DNA from 2 places in the Absiella sp. AM09-50 genome. Region 2 is predicted to be linked to the other one. Evidence: riboswitches for the same ligand, from Rfam matches in the RefSeq annotation. Region 2 holds a riboswitch; the other holds the start of a gene.
What was found. A riboswitch is a leader RNA that binds a small molecule or an ion and turns the genes downstream of it on or off. The one in region 2 is predicted to bind ZMP and ZTP.

Region 1: it holds a riboswitch for ZMP and ZTP, as region 2 does, so the genes downstream of both, DW114_RS07170 (phosphoribosylaminoimidazolecarboxamide formyltransferase) here and pflB (formate C-acetyltransferase) in region 2, are expected to answer to the same signal.

What each region holds. Positions count from the first base shown of each region.
Region 1 covers NZ_QVFI01000006.1:18,400-28,961, reverse strand. The annotation lists gene DW114_RS07200 (NAD(P)/FAD-dependent oxidoreductase) at 1-493, opposite strand, end outside; gene DW114_RS07195 (acyltransferase family protein) at 506-1,540, opposite strand; gene vanT (serine racemase VanT catalytic subunit) at 1,580-2,728, opposite strand; gene DW114_RS07185 (D-alanine--D-alanine ligase family protein) at 2,741-3,805, opposite strand; gene DW114_RS07180 (UDP-N-acetylmuramoyl-tripeptide--D-alanyl-D-alanine ligase) at 3,818-5,194, opposite strand; gene pepD (beta-Ala-His dipeptidase) at 5,307-6,740, opposite strand; gene DW114_RS07170 (phosphoribosylaminoimidazolecarboxamide formyltransferase) at 6,893-8,065, opposite strand; ZMP/ZTP riboswitch at 8,108-8,185, opposite strand; gene DW114_RS07165 (extracellular solute-binding protein) at 8,497-10,392, opposite strand; gene DW114_RS07160 (ABC transporter permease) at 10,392-10,562, opposite strand, start outside.
Region 2 covers NZ_QVFI01000022.1:24,635-35,196, forward strand. The annotation lists gene DW114_RS15795 (DUF308 domain-containing protein) at 1-181, opposite strand, end outside; gene DW114_RS15800 (GGDEF domain-containing protein) at 280-1,413, opposite strand; gene DW114_RS15805 (DUF4230 domain-containing protein) at 1,569-2,192, shown strand; gene DW114_RS15810 (gamma-glutamylcyclotransferase family protein) at 2,271-2,705, shown strand; gene DW114_RS15815 (alpha/beta hydrolase family protein) at 2,781-4,766, shown strand; gene DW114_RS15820 (hypothetical protein) at 4,877-5,536, opposite strand; gene pflA (pyruvate formate-lyase-activating protein) at 5,708-6,454, opposite strand; gene pflB (formate C-acetyltransferase) at 6,507-8,762, opposite strand; ZMP/ZTP riboswitch at 8,878-8,956, opposite strand; gene DW114_RS15835 (sensor domain-containing diguanylate cyclase) at 8,996-10,562, opposite strand, start outside.

The DNA.
Region 1 (10,562 bases), on a different contig from region 2:
GCTTGCCATCAGAAAAAGTTCCTGCACCGCCTTCTCCAAACTGTACATTGCACTGGGTATCCAGAATGCCTTCTTTCCAGAACTTTTCAACTTTTTCTACACGTTGTTCTACGGCTTCTCCACGTTCCAATATTACAGGCGCATAGCCCAGCTGTGCAAGCAATAATGCTGAAAACATACCGGCAGGACCAAATCCGACAACGATGGGTCTTTTTTTCATCCTGATAATACCTGGTTTTGGCATATGATAACGTTCATCCGGTGTCAATGTGACATCCTTGATTTTCCTTTTTAGAATCGATTGTTCATGATGTACTTTACAATCAACTGTATAACTGAATATCATATGTCCTTTTCTTGCGTCAATACTTTCCTTAACTATGTGATAATCCAGCAAATCTTCTTCTTTCATATGTAGTTTATGCAGGATTTTTGATGGTAATAAATCTAAAGATTCATCAATATCCAGTTTCAGCTGTGTAATTCGTAACATAGGCGAATCCTCCTAATATAATTGTTTTAAAAGCTTATAATGTTTTGATAAATGGTAGATCAAATAGGAAAACAGGAAGGAACAGCCAATCGTCAATACATAGAATAAGAAAGAATTCATGCTTGGCATCAGCCAGATAAATACTTGGGCAAACAGCATATGTGATACATAAATCAACAAAGACAACACACGGAATGTTTTATACATCGGTTTATGCTTCATATCTACTTGTAGTAATCTTATAAAGATGAAGAATACGCATGGGATCAGCATCAAATACATACTGCTTAAATCCTGAATCAGACCATTGATTTTTAATGTGACACATTCAATGACCAATAATACAATTCCAATGCCAGTATATAATGATAACTGATTTGCTTCCATCACAATTTTATAACGGGCTACATAACAACCCAGTATGATAAAGATCATCCCAAAGAATAATCCATTTCGTGTCGTGCCAAATATTTGAAGATAGATATCTAATACTTTAGAAATACCCGGTATAGCGTGAAGAAGCGGTTGATAGATGTTTCCCAGCATTCCTATTATATATAATATAAAAGATATCAGCATTGTTTTTTTCATGCCCAGTTTGAATACGAGTATGTATACCATGGATACCGCAAATAATAATGCTGGTAAAAACCACAGGTGATAAAAACTTCCTGTAAATAGAAAATCACGTAAATACCGAACGATATCCATAAGATCAAAACCACCGCTGTGAATCAATATAAAATTATATGGCAAATAAATTATAGACCATATGATATATAGTTTTAACAGACGCCAGAAATAATGTTTCCATATCTGTATATTTTCTTCATCATTCCATTTCTTTTTAAAGTTGATTTTTCTAAAGAAGAAAAATCCGCTTGTGATAAAAAAGAATGGCACCGCAAGTCTTGCGATAATGGATACAAGCACAAAATTAGCATTTTTACTGATATCCATTAATGGAAATGTATGGATGCATACTACCAATAATGCGGAAACCAGCTTTGCGACATCAATGGCGTCATAAGTTTTCTTATCTTTCATTTTCCCCCTCCTTTTTCGTGAAAAATAGCCAGTATCTGGCTATTTGTAAATTCTAGGAACACGTGATGCGATCCAGCATAACGTTTCGTTATTGATCGTATTTGCCAGACGGCTCAGTTCATCAATTTTAATTTGTTTATCTCCATCGTTTCCAACAATGGTAACGATATCTCCTTCTTTTACATCTTCAATACCTGTGATATCAATCATCATCTGATCCATACACACATTTCCAATAATTGGCGCATATTGTCCATGTATCAATACCTGATAGCCTTTATTGGAAACACAACGTGGAAATCCATCTGCATATCCAATGGCAACTGTCGCAACCTTTCTAGTTTCACTTGCTTTGAAGTGACGTCCATAACTTACACTTACGCCCGGCTGTATTTGTTTAACCAGGGATACATTGGCTTTCCATGATAAGATGGGTATAAAATCTGGATTGGTGCGAATTTCGATAGCATCATCACTTGTGACACCCATCCATAACAATCCCGGTCTGACATAATCATATTTTAAGTCTGGATAATTCAGGATGCCATAACTGTTTTGTAGATGTTTTGTGCCCGGTTCTATGCCTGCATGACGCAGATCATCTAATACACGATCAAATAATTTGATCTGATTTTCCGTAAAGCGTTTATTTTCCTCATCCAGATAATCACTGACACTGAAATGAGAGAAAATACCACATACATCTAAGTTAGGCAAGCGATATACGTTTGCCACATCATCGATATGATATTCATGATCCTGACAAATGATGCCAATTCTTGACATACCAGTATCTACCTTTACATGCCCGCGAATGATCACATCATGGGCTTTTGCAAAAGCATTGGCTTTTTGTGCATATTCCAGACTAACAAATGTCTGAAGAATGTTATATTTTACTAATAAAGGAAAATGTATGGGAGGTGTATATCCCAGAATCAGAATTTCCTCCTTGATTCCATTTTCTCTTAAATTTACTGCTTCATCTATACTGCTGACACCAAAGAAATCGATTCCACATTTTACCAGTTCCTTTGCACAGGCAACATCGCCATGTCCATAGGCATTGGCTTTGACAATCGCCATGATCTTGCTTGTGGATGGAATCAGTTTTCTTACTTCTTCTACGTTGTGGGAAATCTTTGATAAATCAATTTCCGTCCATGCTCTCGTATCGCTGTTCAGCACATTACCACCTCACTATTTTTCCATTGCCAAATCAACTAGTTTATCCAATAGATCAGGGAATGCAATGCCTGCTTCCTTCATCATACTTGGATAACGTGATGTAGCGGTAAATCCAGGAATGGTGTTTACCTCATTCAATACTATTGTATGTGCGCTTGTCACAAACATGTCTACACGTGTCATACCTTTACAATTCAATGCACGATATGCTTTCTTGGCAATTTCTCTTGCTTGTTCAAATAAATCCTGATCAATGCGTGCTGGACAGAAGATTTCACTATCTACCATCTGATATTTGCCTTCATAATCAAAGAAAGGAGCACTTGTCTGAATTTCATCTACACTTCCTGCAAAGATTTCTTTATTTCCCATGACGGCACAACCAATTTCAAAACCATCAATGGTGGTTTCCAAGATGACTTTGCCTTTGCCATCATGATAGAAAGCATCTTTCATCGCTTCTTCAAAACCTTCAAAGCTGTCCATCTTATGAATGCCAAAGCTGCTTCCGGCATTGGCTGGTTTAATAAAAATCGGTAATCCCAAGGTTTCTTTTGCGTCTTCAAATACTTTGTGATAATCTAAGTTTTCTTCTTCATAAATACACATATATGGTGCACAAGGAACGTTGGCATGTTCTAAAATGATATGTGTCATTTCTTTATCCATACATACCGCAGAGCTCATATGTCCACATCCTACATAAGGAATACCACTTAATTCAAATAAGCCCTGTATGGTGCCATCTTCTCCATTTTTTCCATGTAATACAGGGAAAATACAATCCACTTTCACAAGTTCATAACTTCCATTGTTTAACACAAAGAACCCTTTATCATCAGAAGAACAAGACAATACACAACGTTTACAATGCTCCTTGTTTAACCATGTATCATGTTCAATAGACTCAATATCTCCATCATAGGCATACCATGTGCCATCTTTACTGATACCTACAAACATTAAATCATAACGTTCTTTATTGATTTGATGAATCAAGCTTCCTGCAGAATGTAAAGATACAGGATATTCACTTGATTTACCACCAAAAATAATTGCTAATTTCATCTTACTCATATTTTCTACCTCTTATTTATGTTTTGTTAATTCCTCTACAACTTCATCCAGTTTCATTCCACGTGATCCTTTCACAAGAATCATACAGTTTTTATCCAGATATGGTAATAGATAAGCCAAAAGCTCCTCTTTTGTTTCAAACTGCTGTACGTGTGCCTGTGTATGATCTCTGGCTCCCTGTGCAATATATCTTGCCATTTCACCAATTGTCAATACTTCATTCACCTGATATGCCACCAGATCTTTCCCTAATGTATAATGGATCATATCACTGGTATCACCCAGCTCCAGCATATCGCCCAATACGGCAATCTTATAATCATAATCAAATTCTTCCATCGTATCCATTGCTGCTAAAGCACTGTTTGGATTAGATTTATAAGAATCATTTAAAATGAGTGCCTGTTTGATTCTAACAAGTTCATTTCGTAAACCGGTCTTTTCTATACTATGTAATCCACGCTGGATTTCCTCATCGGACAAGTCCAATGCTTTTGCAGCCAGTATTGCGGCAGCTGCATTACATGCGTTATGTTTGCCAATCATGTCTAAGTGATAAACATGCTCTGTATTTAATGAGAAGCTTACACCTGTTTCATCCTGACGGATGTGATCCACAAATCCATCACATGGCTGTTCTTTACCAAATGTCTTAATACGAATCGTTCCTGGAATCATTTTTGCCTTAACTGCATCATCTAACAGCTTATGATCACCATTATATATAAATAATCCATGATCATTTAGGCCTTCCACAATCTCCACTTTGGCTTTTGCGATATTTTCCATCGATCCCAGATTTTCCAAATGTGCACATCCAACGTTGGTGATGATTGCAATATCCGGTTTTACCATATTGGTTAAAAAGGAAAGTTCACCAAGATTTTCCATACCCATTTCCACAACAGCAGCTTCAACGTTTTCACTTAGTGACAATAATGTCAAAGGAACACCAATTTCATTATTGAAATTGCCCATTGTTTTCTGTGTTACATAATGTTGAGATAAAATACCCGCCAAAATATCCTTTGTGCTTGTCTTGCCATTACTACCTGTAATACCAATCACTTTCATATCCAGTTGGTGACGATAGCTTTCTGCCAGTTTCTGTAAGGCAGCTGTGGTATCTTCCACTAAAATGACGACTACATCCTGTGGAGGATTGGGTTCATTTCTTTCCCAAAGCACTGCTTTGGCCCCATTGTCAATGGCCTGACGTACATAATCATGCCCATTGTTATTTACGCCGTGGATTGGTATATATAAGTTACCTTCCACAACTTTTCTTGAGTCGATACAGACACCATATACTTTTTCTTCAATGTCTGCGTTTTCTATATAATCCGCATCTAACATACGGATAATTGCATCAATAGATCGTATCATCATGCTTCATCATACGCCCTTTCATTTTCTAACTCGTATATTATAGCATAACACCCCGTATTTCGGGGTGTTGATTTCAAAATTCCTAAGAATCTTTTGAAAATTGTAAGAAATTCTATAATCTTTGGATAAATGCTGTTAAGAATGCATAGGTATCATCAAAGCTGGATAATTGTAAAGCTTCCTTTGGTGTATGAATATCCTTCATCACAGGACCTAATGTCACAATGTCCATCTCTGGCTTTAATGACTTAAATACGCCACATTCCAAACCACCATGCGTTGCCATGATGCCTAAATCTTTTCCAGTCAGCTCTTTACATATTTCTTTCATGGTTTCCCGCATTTGACTATTCGCATCATAACTCCATGCTGGATATCTTGCGACATGTCTTGTGGTAAAGCCAAACAATTCTGCCAATGTATCAATCTGTGCCGCAAACTCATCAATATAAGATTCCAAAGCACCTCTTAACGAGCAATTGATATGAAGCATCTTATCATCCATATACACAACACCAACATTACTGCTGGCGGTACTTAAACCTTCTATGCTCATGCTGTGATGACGTAAACCATCTGGCAATAACATCATCAGCTTCAGAATTGCTTCACTTTCTTCAACGGATACATAAGAATCAATCTGTGTCTTCTCTAAGATCACCTGCACACCTGCATCAGAGAATTCAAGTTCTTTTTTGATATCAGCTGCCATCGCTTTTACATATGCTTCTATCTTTTCTGAATTACCATCACTGATCCATAATGCACTTGCCTCTCTTGGAATGGCATTATCCATCAATCCACCTTTTAACTGTGCAAGTTGTAATCCAAAGTGTTGCATAATTCCATACAGTATACGTACCAGCAGCTTATTGGCATTGCCACGTTCTTTATCAATTTCCGCACCTGAATGTCCACCTGCAAGACCCTTGATTGATAAACGATACCCATCCATTTTCTCCTGGATACGGATAATTTCCTTATCTAATAATACATTCATGCCACCTGCACTTGTTGTACATGTCGCATAACCGCTTTCATCATCTAAATTGATCATTCTTGTGGCATCAAACTGATCTTTTTTCAAATGCAGTGCCCCACATAATCCAACTTCCTCCTGTACGGTAAATATACATTCTAGACGTGGATGTTTTAAAGTATCATCACTTAATATGGCCAACATATAGGCAACCCCACAGCCATCATCTGCGCCAAGGGTTGTATGATTCGCCATCAACCAGCCATCAACAATACGTAAGGATAGTGGATCTTTTTCAAAATCATGTACACTGTCTTTATTTTTCTCACAAACCATATCCATATGTGCCTGCAACACCAATGGTTCATGATCTTCATAACCACTGCTTGCTTCCTTATATATAATGACATTAAACATATCATCCTGTATATAACGTAATCCCTGTGCCTTCGCAAAAGCAACCAGATAATTGCTAATAGCTTCTTCATGGTAAGAACCATGAGGAATCTGTGTCATTTCTTCAAAATATTTTTGATGTAATTTTGTATGATCTAAAATTGTTTTCATATTGAAATACCTCCAGCTAACCTTTATTTTACCACATTTATTTTCAAGTATCGTTTCAAATTCATTTTTTCATCAGAAAGCATAAAGATATCTAAAAAAATGCAGAATATGATCAGCGATTTCTGATACATTCTGCATTTGATTTTCATCTATTAATGATGGAATAAACGTGCATGTGTAAATGCCATGACAATATCATATTTATCACATGTTTCAATAACATTGTCATCACGGATACTTCCACCTGCCTGTGCGATATAGGTAACTCCACTCTTATGTGCACGTTCAATATTATCCCCAAATGGGAAGAAGGCATCGCTGCCTAAGGCAACGTCCTTCATGGTTGATAACCATGCTTTCTTTTCTTCTCTGGTAAATGGTTCAGGTTTGGTTGTAAAGGTATTTTCCCATACACCATCTGCCAAAACATCTTCATAGTCATCAGAAATATATACATCGATCGCATTATCACGATCCGCACGTCTGATACCTTCTTTAAATGGCAGGTTTAATACCTTTTCATTCTGGCGAAGATACCAGTTGTCTGCTTTATTGCCCGCAAGTCTTGTACAGTGTACACGGGATTGCTGTCCAGCACCAATTCCTATTGCCTGACCATCTTTGACATAACATACAGAATTGGACTGGGTATATTTCAATGTGATCAGCGCAACGATCAAATCACGTTTTGCTTCTTCACTTAATGCTTTATTTACGGTAGGAATATCTTCAAACAGTTCTTCTGTAATCTTCAGATTATTTCTTCCTTGTTCAAAAGTGATACCGAATACATCTTTAGTTTCTATTTCTTCAGGAACATATGCTTCATCCATCTGGATTACAACATAGTTGCCTTTTTTCTTTTTCTTTAAGATTTCCAATGCTTCAGGAGTATAGCCTGGCGCAATGACACCATCACTTACTTCTTTCGCAATATATCTAGCACATGTTTCATCGCAGATATCACTTAATGCCGCAAAATCACCATAACTAGACATACGATCACTTCCTCTTGCACGTACATAAGCACTTGCAATTGGCGATAATTCCAATCCATCTGTGAAATAGATCTGTTTCATAACATCATCTAATGGTACATATACTGCAGCTCCTGCAGGTGATACATGTTTAAAACTTGCCGCACTTGGAAGCCCTGTTGCTTCTTTTAATTCTCTGACTAACTGCCAGCTGTTGAAAGCATCTAATAAGTTGATATATCCTGGTTTTCCATTTAAAACCGTTATAGGAAGTTCTCCATTTTTCATATAGATGCGCGCAGGTTTCTGATTTGGATTACAGCCGTATTTTAATTCCATTTCTTTCATAAAAATCTCCTTTCACCACAAAAAAAGCCGACACTTCTGAACATCTTCTGCCCAGACGGTCGGCTTGTATCATTATACTTCATGTGGTCAATTCCACTTCCGTCAGTCGTATAACTGCTTATACTTTATCATTTTTTAAATTCATCGTCAATCTTATTTAAAAGATTTTTTTACCAAAAGCAGGCAGAAGTCCCCCACTTCAACGACAATAAGTAATGGGCGTACATCATTTCTTATATTATGGAGATGCCTGCTTTTTTAGTTTGTGATACCTTTCTATATATTATTACAAAAGCTGACACAGAAAAGGAATGCCAGATGACATTCCTGTTTCTTTTATAAAACACTTAATAAAACCATAAATACAACTACGCAGATGATGACCACACGATAGATGATCCGTTTGGTTTGTTTCTTCACATTTTCACCTTCTAATTTGCGATTTTCACCTTTGTCCATAAATTAGACATGATTTTCTTTGCTTTTTCATTAAATTCAAAGATTTCATCTTTTGGATATCCTACACGTGGCAGATAAGCTTCATTTCCTTCAAAATCGCCGCCTTCTCCACTTAACGTATCCAACACTTCTCCATTACTGCTTGCATATCCTACAAATACAGAATTTTTCATACTGTTTTCATATTCCAAAATGAAGTTGATATATTCATTTGCCAGCTTTGGATTTTTCGCATTCTTTGGAATTACCATTGCATCACTCCACAGATTGGTTCCCTCACTTGGCATGTAATAAGCCATTTCTTCATTTTCAGATAAAATATAAGCTGCATCTCCACTATATACAAGAGCCATATCTTTATTTCCATTGATCATTGCGTCAATCACTTCATCTGTGACGATTTCCGGATTCATGGTATCCACAACTTTTACCAGCCATTCATATGCCTGTTGTAGTTGTGCTTCATCATCCGTATTCATTGAATAGCCTAAAGCTTTCAATGCCATCATAAATGAATCACGTTCAGAATCATACATATAGATATGTCCTTTATATTTCTGGTCAAGGAAGATGTTCCATCCTTCTTTTTCTAAATCTTTTTTATCAATATTGTTTTTATTGTATACAATACCTACTGTACCCCAGAAATATGGAACACTGTATGTGTTGTCTGGATCATAAGATAATCCTTTGACACCATCTGCCAAAACTGCGATATTTGGAATCATACGCTTATCTAATGGCTGTAGATAATCTTCTCCAATCAAACGCTGGATCATGTAATCACTTGGCACTAAAACATCATAGGATTCTCCACCCTGTAGTTTTGTATACATCAATTCATTGGAATCAAATGTATCATAAATGACTTTGACACCAAATTGTTTTTCAAAGGCATCATTTACTTCAGGATCAATATATTCTCCCCAGTTATATACCTTTAAAGTATCACTGCCATATTTTGCGATTGCATCTTGTGGAGAATTTGTACTCATTCCACCCTTTAATCCATACAGGATACCAGAGAATACCAAAGCGATACATACACCAATTACTCCAAAAACACGATTACTGATTGGTTTATTTTTCTTCTTCGCTTTTTCACGCACAACCGGCAAGACATTCACAATCAATAAAGTGATAGTAATCATCAAAACGATGATGGTAGATAATGAGTTGATACTTGGATTGATACGTTTAGACATTGTCCATACCAGTGTCGATATGTTTTTTACACCATTTCCTGTAACGAAATAGGAAATCGTAAAATCATCAAAACTCATGGTAAACGCAATCAATGCGCCTGATACAATTCCTGGCATAATCTGAGGAACGATAACCTTCCACATGGCCTGACTTGGCTTTGCGCCTAAATCCATGGCTGCTTCTGCCAGGTTAGGATCAAGACTTCTTAATTTTGGCATAACACTTAATATGACATATGGCGTACAGAACGCAATATGTGCTAGTAACATTGTTAAAAAGCCTTTCTCCATTTTCATGGATACATAAAACAACATCAAACCTACTGCAGTCACAATTTCAGGATTCATGATTGGCAGATCATTGATCTGTTGTACGACTTCCTTCACAATACGCTTTGACTTTGATAAACCAATTGCGGTAATCGTACCAACGATTGTAGATACAAAGGTTGCGATAATTGCAGTTACTAGAGTATAGTAGATAGCTTCCATCATATTACGATCATGGAACATTTTTGTGTACCATTGTAAAGAGAAACCATCAAAACTTGTTAGAGATCGGCTTCCATTAAAAGAGAATACCAACATATATAAGATTGGAAAATAGAAGAAAACCAATACCAGCGCTAATATCAGACGGCGGGAAAATTTACGGTCTTTCATTATATATTCCCTCCTTTTTTGGCACGCACGGTGTCATCTCCTTTATCCAGACGACGTGTCACATACATACTGATCATAATGATGATCGCCATAATTAAAGAGATTGCACTACCAAAGTTCCATTCACCAACGGTGATAAATTGATTTTCAATTACATTACCAATCATCAT
Region 2 (10,562 bases):
TTTTTCTTTCAAGTATAAAAAATATCAGCTGGGGAAATCCCTGCACAATCAATACAATCCCTAAAACCGTACAGTATACTCTGCCTGTCGCATGATTTGTGATAAACAATACCAGTCCCATAATCAGCCATAAGGTCATTTGAACGATCGTATTGATACGATTCTTACGAAAAACATCCATATCTTTTACCTCTTTTTCATTCCTATTCCCAATAGTCTGATACTATGATACGCCATTGTTTAATGAAAGTCTATCTAATTTTTCACTTTATGTTATCCTTAAGCACTGTTCTTCTGATATACTGTTATTTTATTTTTGCCCTCTTTCTTTGACTGATACATTGCCAAATCAGCCTTTTCCACAAGTGATACCGCATTATCTGCATTGGATGTCAATTCCACAAGACCTACGCTAAAAGTAATACGTGTGGATGGCATTTCCGCAAATTCAATATGTGAAAAATCTAAACGCATTTTTTCCATAAAACTATACGCATCATGTAATTGTGTATTTTCAAATAATATACAAAACTCTTCTCCGCCATATCTTGCTAGCATCATATTATCTTGTTTATATGCTTTCATCAGATTGCTTAACTCAAGTAAAACTTTATCGCCTTTCACATGTCCAAACGTATCATTTACACGTTTGAAATCGTCAATATCAATAATCGCAAGCACCAGTGGCTGATGATTTAATCGTGTTTTTTGAATCTGTTCATTTAATTCATTATAAAATGTTTGATGATTATACAGCTGTGTTAAGGAATCCTTTTTCAATTCTTCAATCATAATTTTTTGACGTTCATTGAAGGAAATCAACACATCATGATTTTTCTTTTGATAAATAATCGTATTTTTTGCGATTAAATAACCTGCACACACCAATATAGCGCCTGCGGTATAGTTTAAATAGACCATTGTGGTTAGCTGTTTAGTATAATAGATTCCCACAGAAGATGTAATGATATAAGATATAAAAGATAACCAGAAAGAACGATCTGTCATCCTTTTGTTTCCAAATATAGCACTTAAAAATATTGGTAAAATAAAGCTTAAACTGATTAATGGCAACGCATTATGTACAAGTGATGTACTTAAACAAAATGTATTAAACACAAGAATCAAAAAATAATTTTTTTTACTTTCTGAGAATGTTGTTTTAAATTCAATATAATGATAAACTGCTGCACATTCCATATTGATAAGTGTTGGTAAAACAACATAGGAAAGACTATATTCTAATGGCGTTTGATTTACATCCAGAAGTTGTTCATTTATCATCAAAACAGCCACAATTACTTCTATGATGAAGATTAACAATATTAGAATCCACGCAGATTTTTCCACTGTTCGACGAAATTGTTGATACAATCGCTGGCTCTCCATTTTCATAACTCCTTTCTTATACATTAAGTATATCACTTCCTTTGTAAGAGGTAAAAAGGATTTTTTTGTTAAGAAAGATTATCCGCAAATAAAACATGAAGAAATCTTACAATATTCTAAAATCAGGCTGTTTACAGGCTTTTTTATGCTATAATAAAAACAAATTCTGGAGGTAGCTCATGAAAATATTAGATACATTGGGAAAAACAAAAAAAGCCATTGGTGGAATTGTAGCCATTTTGATTGTCTGTGCCCTGATCTTTTTTGCCGGCATGCATTTTGGTGGAAAAAGTGGTGAGCCAACTATTACATCAACAGCATTAACACAACAGTTACAGGAAGTAAATGATCTTGTGACAATGGAATACAATTATACAAAAGTAGGTAAATTTGAAAATTCTTTACAGCTGAATGGCTGGGATATCCCTTTAACAACAAAAAGCTTTTTATTGACATATTCCGGTAAATTATCTGCTGGTGTAGATATGAGTAAAGCCGAAGTCAATGTAAAGGATCATACTATTTCTGTAAAGATTCCTGAAGTTGCCATCTTCTCTAATGTGATAGATGAAAAAAGTATTGAAGTATATGATGAAACCAAAAATATCTTTAATCCAATCAGTATCAAAGACTACACAACATTTGCCACACAACAAAAAGATAAGGTAGAAGAGGAAGCGATTGAAAATGGTTTCTTAAGTGAAGCTGCAACAAAAGCACAGTCTGCGATTAGGAAATTTCTGGAAATGATTCCGGAATTAAAGGATAATTATACGATAGAAGTATCTTTTCTAGACAAATAATCATTTGTTTTCAGGCAACTTCCTGTGCTTATTTCATAAACCATGCTATGATATTGACGATATAAGGAGTGAGTCATCGTGAAAAGAATATTTGTGTATGGGACGCTTAGAACAGATATGTACAATTATGAAAAATATTTAAAAGACAAGATTATACAAAGCGAGCTTGCCTATGTGAAAGGTAGTCTGCATGAAATCAAAGGTGTGATTTATCCTGCTTTGATTGAAGGTGATGATATGATTGCCGGGGAGATCATGGAAGTGGATGATGATCAGATATTTGATGAACTGGATGAATTGGAAGGATATCTTGGGGAGTTACATATGGACAATGAATATGATAAAATCATTTGTCCGATTTATGATGATCAGGGTAATGAAATTGATCGTTTACCTGTTTATATGTACAATATCCGTAATGAAAAACAGAAAAACCGTTTATCCAGCCGTATTATGGAGCGTGATTATGTCGCCTTTATGTGTAAAAAAGGTAATTGCCGTATACGATTATAAGCCAGTTGTTAGAGATATGACTGGCTTTTTTCTTTCTGCTGCGGTATCATGAAATTAAGAAACTGAGGTGACCTTATGAAAGAAACAATTCAATTAAAAGATTTTTTAGATTTTTCCTATCTGTCAAACCTTCAAGATAATGGAAAAGATATCGCTTATGTTGTGTCCAGATGTAATGAAAAAGATAATTCTTATGATCAAAAACTGCACATGTGGAAAAACGACCAAGACGTAACACTGACACAAAGTGGAAAGGAAAGCTTATATCTATGGGAAGATGAGCATACCCTGTTATTTGCGAATATGCGAGATCCACAAGATCAAAAAGCAGTAGAAAATGGTGAAGAAAAAACTGTATTCTATCGTTTAGATACACGTGGTGGTGAAGCAGTCAAAGCATTTGAAATTCCTTTAACAGTTTTGGATATCAAAATGGTAAGTACACATGTGTTTGCTCTTTGTGTAAATTTTGATCTGCGTTATTCTAGTATGCCATTTGAAACGGAAGAGATAAAGAAAAAACGCGTAAGAGAAAAAATGGAAATGCTGGATTATGAAGTACTGGATGAATTACCATTTTATTTTAATGGTGCTGGTTATACGAATAAAACACGTCGTTCCTTGTTTTTGTTTGAAGAAACAAGCGGTAAATTAAAACGAATCAGTCTTCCCCTTTTCCAAATGGATACCTTTATCATCAATGATGATAAAACAAAGATCTATTTTACTGGTGTATCCTATGCGCAGGTTCAGCCAATGAAAAATGGTCTGTTTATGTATGATATCAAAAAAGATAGTTTATCCACATGTATCAACACAGAAACTTATAGTATCATGCATTTGGAGAACTGGGGCAATGATATATTGTTTGCCGCTAGTAAACAGGAAAGATATGGAATCAATGAAAATCCTAAGTTTTACTTAATGCATCAGGAAACATGGGAAGTTTCTAAATTATATGATTTTGATGAAGCTATTGGCAATACTGTGGGAAGTGATTGTCGCTTTGGAAAGACACGCTCTGTGATGGTTTATGAGGATGCTTGTTACTTTATCGCAACGATCTTAAATTCTTCTATTCTGTATCGCTTAGATAAATCAGGCAACCTTTCTACAGTGATTGAAAAAGAAGGCAGCATTGATGATTTTACTATAGTCAATGGTACTATTTATTATATTGCAATGCATGATATGCGTTTACAGGAATTATATGCTTATTGTTTCAAAGATCATTCTTCCACAAGATTAACTGGCTTTCATGATGATTTCTATCAATCTAAAGATATTCGCATGCCAGAGCCTGTCACAATCACACAGGGAGAAGAAACCATTTATGGCTGGGTATTAACACCTCATGATTTTAATCCACATTCCTATTATCCGGCAATTCTGGATATACATGGTGGACCGAAAACGGTTTATGGGCAGGTCTATTATCATGAAATGCAGGTATGGGCAAATATGGGATATGTTGTTTTCTTCGCAAACCCAAGAGGTGGAGATGGTAGAGGCAATGCATTTGCGGATATCCGTGGAAAGTATGGCACCATCGATTATGATGATCTGATGAAGTTTACAGATACTGTTTTAGAAAAGTATCCTTGTATTGATATTGCCAGATTAGGAGTAACCGGAGGAAGTTATGGTGGATTTATGACCAATTGGATCATTACTCATACCAATCGATTTGCGGCTGCAGCTTCTCAACGTTCTATTGCCAACTGGATCAGTTTTATGACAACCTCCGATATTGGTGAGGAATTTACGAAGGATCAGCAATCTGGCGATATCTGGCAAAATCATGAAAAACTTTGGTGGCATTCTCCTTTGCGTTATGTGGACAGTTGTAAGACACCAACCCTGTTTATCCACAGCAATGAGGATTATCGTTGCCCATATAGTGAAGGATTACAGATGTATAGTGCTTTATGTATGCATGGCATTGATACCCGTTTATGTATGTTTAAAGGAGAAAATCACGAATTAAGTCGTGGAGGTAAACCAAAACATCGTATCAAACGCTTGGAAGAAATCACAAACTGGATGAATCAGCATTTATAGAAAATGATAAATTGATGAAAAAAAATGGAATATTTTGATTGATTAATACAATCATTATTCCATCTTTTTATTTACCCACATTTGAGTAAAAACCGTTACGTCTGTAAATTTTAGTACTCTTCTACGTTTCCGTTTTTCACAAAGATTGCGGTAATATTCATTTTTTTACGTAAAACAGGAGAAATATGTTCCCACTGTCTACGATTTTCTTTACTGTCATTCATACAGACAGAATACTTATCCGTTTTCTCATCTGCATATTTCAATAAAGAATAGACAACATCATCTAAATCAAATGGCCTTCTGCCTCTTGGCACTGCGACTTTGATTTTCCAGATTCCATAAGTTCCTTGTACATCAAAGGTTCCCTTATTTTCTGTGAAGCTCAATGGTATCTTAGCCAGCCATTCTTCCAATGTTATCTGAACACTGCTTTTTGCTTCTTCTTTCTTTTTCATTTGTACGCCCTTTTTACGACCACGTTGTTTTGGTCTTAATAAAGGTAGACGATGTTCCAGATCATGAAGCTGATATTTGATGGTTAAATTTGCACTTGCGCCACTCTTGTTTTCTGGATTTTTCAGAAATTCGTCATCTTCCAGCATCATTTTCTTCATTGCCATACAGCATGTAACCAGTGTAGGAGTTCCCTTATTGACCTGGCTGTGCAGGTCCCCGGCACGAATAATCAGTTCAGTTTTATTCTGATTGCCAGCTTCCAGTTTCATTTTCTGTATCGCCTTTACATAATCACTTACTCTTGCAGACATTAAAAAACACCCCTTTTATCTTATGATTATCATATCACAAATCTGTTTATAATGGGCATTTTTCCTGTTTTATTTTAAAATATTTACAAAAATTCAAAGGATTTTCTTTGATTTTTACATAAAACAGGGACTTTATCTTAAAAGCGATGATAAAATCCCTGTTTGCCTATACTAATAATCCTGATATTGATCACATTGTAATATCTTGCGTGCCTTCTCAATGGAAGCCTGATCTGGAGATTCCACACCTTCTAACTCATATGGAATTCCTAACTCTTTCCATTTATAAACTCCTAAAGTATGATATGGCAGGATTTCTACACGTTTTACATTATGCAGCTGTTGAATAAATTTAGATAAATTCATCAGGTAAATTTCCTGATCATTGATTCCTGGCACCAATACATGACGAATCCACACTGGCTTCTGTATTTCATCCAGATATTTCAACATATCCAGAATATTTGTATTATGCTGTTTCGTCAAAGCAAGATGGCATGCATCATCTATATGTTTGATATCCACCAGCAATAAATCTGTGACTTCCATCAACTGCTGGAATTTAGAAAAGAAAGGTTCTTCTCTGGTAAATGGATTTCCACTAGTATCAATGGCTGTATGAATACCTAGTTTTTTCGCTCTGGTAAATAAATCAATCACAAAATCTATCTGAAGCAAAGGTTCTCCACCACTCACTGTGATGCCACCTTTTTCACCCCAGTAACTACGATATCGCAATGCTTTTTTCAACAATTCTTCACTGCTTGTATCAGCCGTTGTCATCTCCCATGTATCTGGATTATGGCAATATTTACAACGCATTGCACAGCCTTTTAAAAATATCACAAAACGTACACCTGGTCCATCCACAGAACCAAAGGTTTCAACTGAATGAATACTTCCTTTTACTGGTGACATAGTATAACCTCCTTAAATGAAAAGGCCTGCGTAAACAGACCTTTCTTTATTTCTATAGACTTTCGTGGCAAGTTCTAGAAATAACATCTAACTGTTGTTCACGAGTTAAGTCAATGAATTTTACAGCATATCCAGAAACACGAATTGTGAAGTTCGCATATTCTTCTTTTTCAGGGTGTTCCATTGCATCTTTTAATTTTTCGATACCGAAAACATTAACGTTCAAGTGGTGAGCGCCCTGATCAAAGTAGCCATCTAATACATGTACTAAATTATTTACTCGTTCTGCTTCGTCATGTCCAAGTGCACCTGGATTGATCGTCTGTGTATTAGAAATACCATCTAATGCATATTCATAAGGTAATTTTGCCACAGAGTTCAATGAAGCTAATAAACCGTTTGTTTCTGCACCATATGCAGGATTTGCACCTGGTGACAATGGTTCTCCAGCTTTACGTCCATCAGGAAGTGCTCCAGTAGCTTTACCATAAACAACATTACTTGTGATTGTTAAGATAGATGTTGTTGGTTCAGAATTACGATATGTGTGACGTTTTTCAATCTTGCCCATGAATGTTTTCAACAACCATACTGCGATATCATCCGCACGATCATCATCGTTTCCATAACGAGGGAAATCTCCTTCGATTTCATAATCGACAACCAATCCATCTTCATCACGGATAGTTTTTACTTTAGCATATTTGATAGCACTCAATGAATCTACTACATGAGAGAAACCAGCAATACCAGTTGCGAATGTTCTACGTACATTTGTATCGATCAATGCCATCTGGCTTGCTTCATAGTAATATTTATCATGCATGTACTGAATCAGATTTAATATATTTACATAAAGATCTGCTAACCATTCCATCATGATATCATATTTATGCATAACTTCATCATAATCTAGGTACTCAGAAGTGATACCTCTCATTTCAGGACCAACCTGTGTTTTGGTTTTTTCATCGATACCACCATTGATAGCATATAATAAACATTTTGCTAAGTTTGCACGAGCACCAAAGAACTGCATTTCTTTACCCGTCTGTGTTGCACTTACACAACAGCAAACTGCATAATCATCACCCCATACAGGGCGCATAACATCATCGTTTTCGTACTGTACAGAACTTGTATCAATAGAGATACGTGCAGAATATTTCTTAAAGTTTTCTGGTAAGTGACTAGAATATAATACTGTTAAGTTTGGTTCTGGCGCAGGTCCCATATTTTCTAATGTGTGTAAGAAACGATAATCAGATTTTGTGACCATGTGACGTCCATCCATTCCTAATCCTGCCAAATCAAGTGTTGCCCATACAGGATCACCTGAGAATAACTGGTTATAAGAAGGGATACGTGCAAATTTTACCATACGGAATTTCATTGTCATGTGGTCAATTAATTCCTGTGCTTCTACTTCTGTCAATGTACCGTTTTCTAAATCTCTTTCAATATAGATATCAAGGAATGTGGAAACACGTCCAACAGACATTGCCGCACCATTCTGTGTTTTAATAGCCGCCAAATATCCGAAGTATAACCATTGTACAGCTTCTTTTGCATTTTTCGCAGGACCTGAAATATCATAGCCATAACTTTCCGCCATTTTTTTCATTCCTTTTAATGCTTTGATCTGTTCAGCTAATTCTTCACGCTGGCGAATGATATCATCTGTCATAGTACCACAGCCACAGTTTGCTTTATCAGCTTCTTTCATTTCAATTAAATAATCGATACCATATAAAGCAACACGGCGATAATCACCAACAATACGTCCACGGCCATATGTATCAGGCAAACCTGTTACGATTTTATTACGACGTGCTAAACGCATTTCTGGTGTATAACAGTCAAATACTGCATCATTGTGAGTTTTGTGGTAATCGTGGAAGATTTCATGTAGTTTTTCGCTTGGTTCATAACCATATGTAGTACAAGCTTCTTCACTCATTTTGATACCACCATAAGGCATGAAGGCACGTTTTAAAGGTTTATCTGTCTGAATACCAACAACCTTTTCTAAATCCTTCAATGCTTCATCAATATATCCAGGACCATATGAAGTTAATGAAGAAACAACTTCTGTTTCCATATCCAGAACGCCGCCTTTTGCACGTTCTTCTTTTTGAAGCTTCTGTAATGCATCCCATAATTTGTTTGTAGCTTCTGTAGGTTGCGCTAAAAAGCTTTCATCCCCATCATAAGGCTTGTAGTTGTTTTGAATAAAATCGCGGACATTTACTTCTTCTTTCCAGATTCTTCCGCTGAATCCTTCCCATTCTTTGCGTTCATTGCTCATAATCCTTACCTCCTGTTCACATGTTAAGTATAGCGAATGTTATCGTCCTGTGCAATTAAAACCATTTATAATCCATGTACGGATAAGCACAAGAAAAGAGCCTATACCAATCCAGACTCTATGCCCAGACGGTCGGCTCTTTTACATTATACTTCATGTGGTCAATTCCACTTCCGTCAGTCGTATAACTGCTTACACTTTATCATTTTTTATTTTACTCGTCAATAAGTGTTTTAAATTTTTTTATAAAACTGAATCTTATGTTTCTGACTTCGCTTTGCACGATACATCGCTTCATCACTATGACGGTATAATTCATCTACATTATGGCTGTCATTTGGATAACATGCCACACCAAAACTTGCGACGATTTCACGATCATCCATACAATTTAAAATGGCTAAACGGATTGCTTCAATTCTTGGCAGTATATCATAGTCACAAGATAAATTACGTAAGAATATCACAAATTCATCTCCACCGATTCTGCCACAATAATCTTCACTTCGACAAGCGCTACGCATACTTTTTGCGACATTGATTAAAACATCATCTCCGTATTGATGTCCATAGGTATCATTTAATAATTTAAAATTATCTAAATCTATCAATACCAGAACATGCAGCACGTGTTTTCCACTATGTTGTAATGTGGATTCTATGCGATGAAATAAGGTTGAGCGATTATATAACCCAGTTAATGCATCTGTTTCTGATAAACGTTTCATACGTATCTTATCTTTTTTCTCATTATCGATATCATGCAATAAGACACTTGCACGAACAAGGGAAGCATAAGGATCCCATACAAGCTGTATTTCTCCATAAGCCCAAAATTCATTGCCCTGACTGTCTATACGACGATGCTGTAAAGTGAAGTGATGTCTGCCTTTTTGATATTGATCAAGCAGATATTCCCGGGAGAATACCTTCAAATATTTTTTACGATCTTTTGGTGATACAAAATGTTCTGCTGCATAATGCGCAATGTAAGTGAACGAATTTCTTGCATTTTTTGGCAGTTCATCATTTAATGCACCTTCCAGCTTTTCAAAAACATCGTGTGTCAGATCATATTCATAATATGCAATACTATCCTTTTTTCTTCGCTCAAAATCTTGTTTCCATCGTTCATAAGCAAGTTCTCGCTCATAGGCCTCCGAATAATCCTGATAAGAGATGATTGCGGTGGTTGGCTCTGATTTTTCATTGTAAATCATGGTAAATTTGCCTTTGATCCAGATATATTTCTGAGAGGTGGAATTTCTTCTTAAAAATACAGCCTCACCTTTTGGTTTCCCTTCCAGCATACTTGAGAAAAAACCTAAATATTCTTTTTGTGTTTCTTCTTTTATCAAATGTTGTTCAATTGCGGATTGTGGGATATTTTCCATCATCTTCTTTGGTTCTGTGGTTTTCTTTCCATCATTTGTATAATATAAAACTTTATTTTTCACATCATATCGAAGTATGACTATATTTCCTTGTTCTAATGCAATTTTCTTTTCTTCTTCACTAATACGAAGATCATGCATCATCTGTTTCATTTTTGTACTGTCAAATGCAACAGCAACATATTGGTGTTCTATTGTATCTGGCACAATACGTGCTGACATCCAGCGTACTTTTCCATCTTTTCGTTTCACACGATATTCTACTTCAAACAAGATGCTTTCCTGCTGGATATAATTTGTGATTTCTTTTTTTATTCTAATGAGATCCTCACGATCGACTATTTTTTCTTCAATAATATCCTGTAGTTGTAACTCTTCTTTTTTATACCCTAAAAACTGGTATATA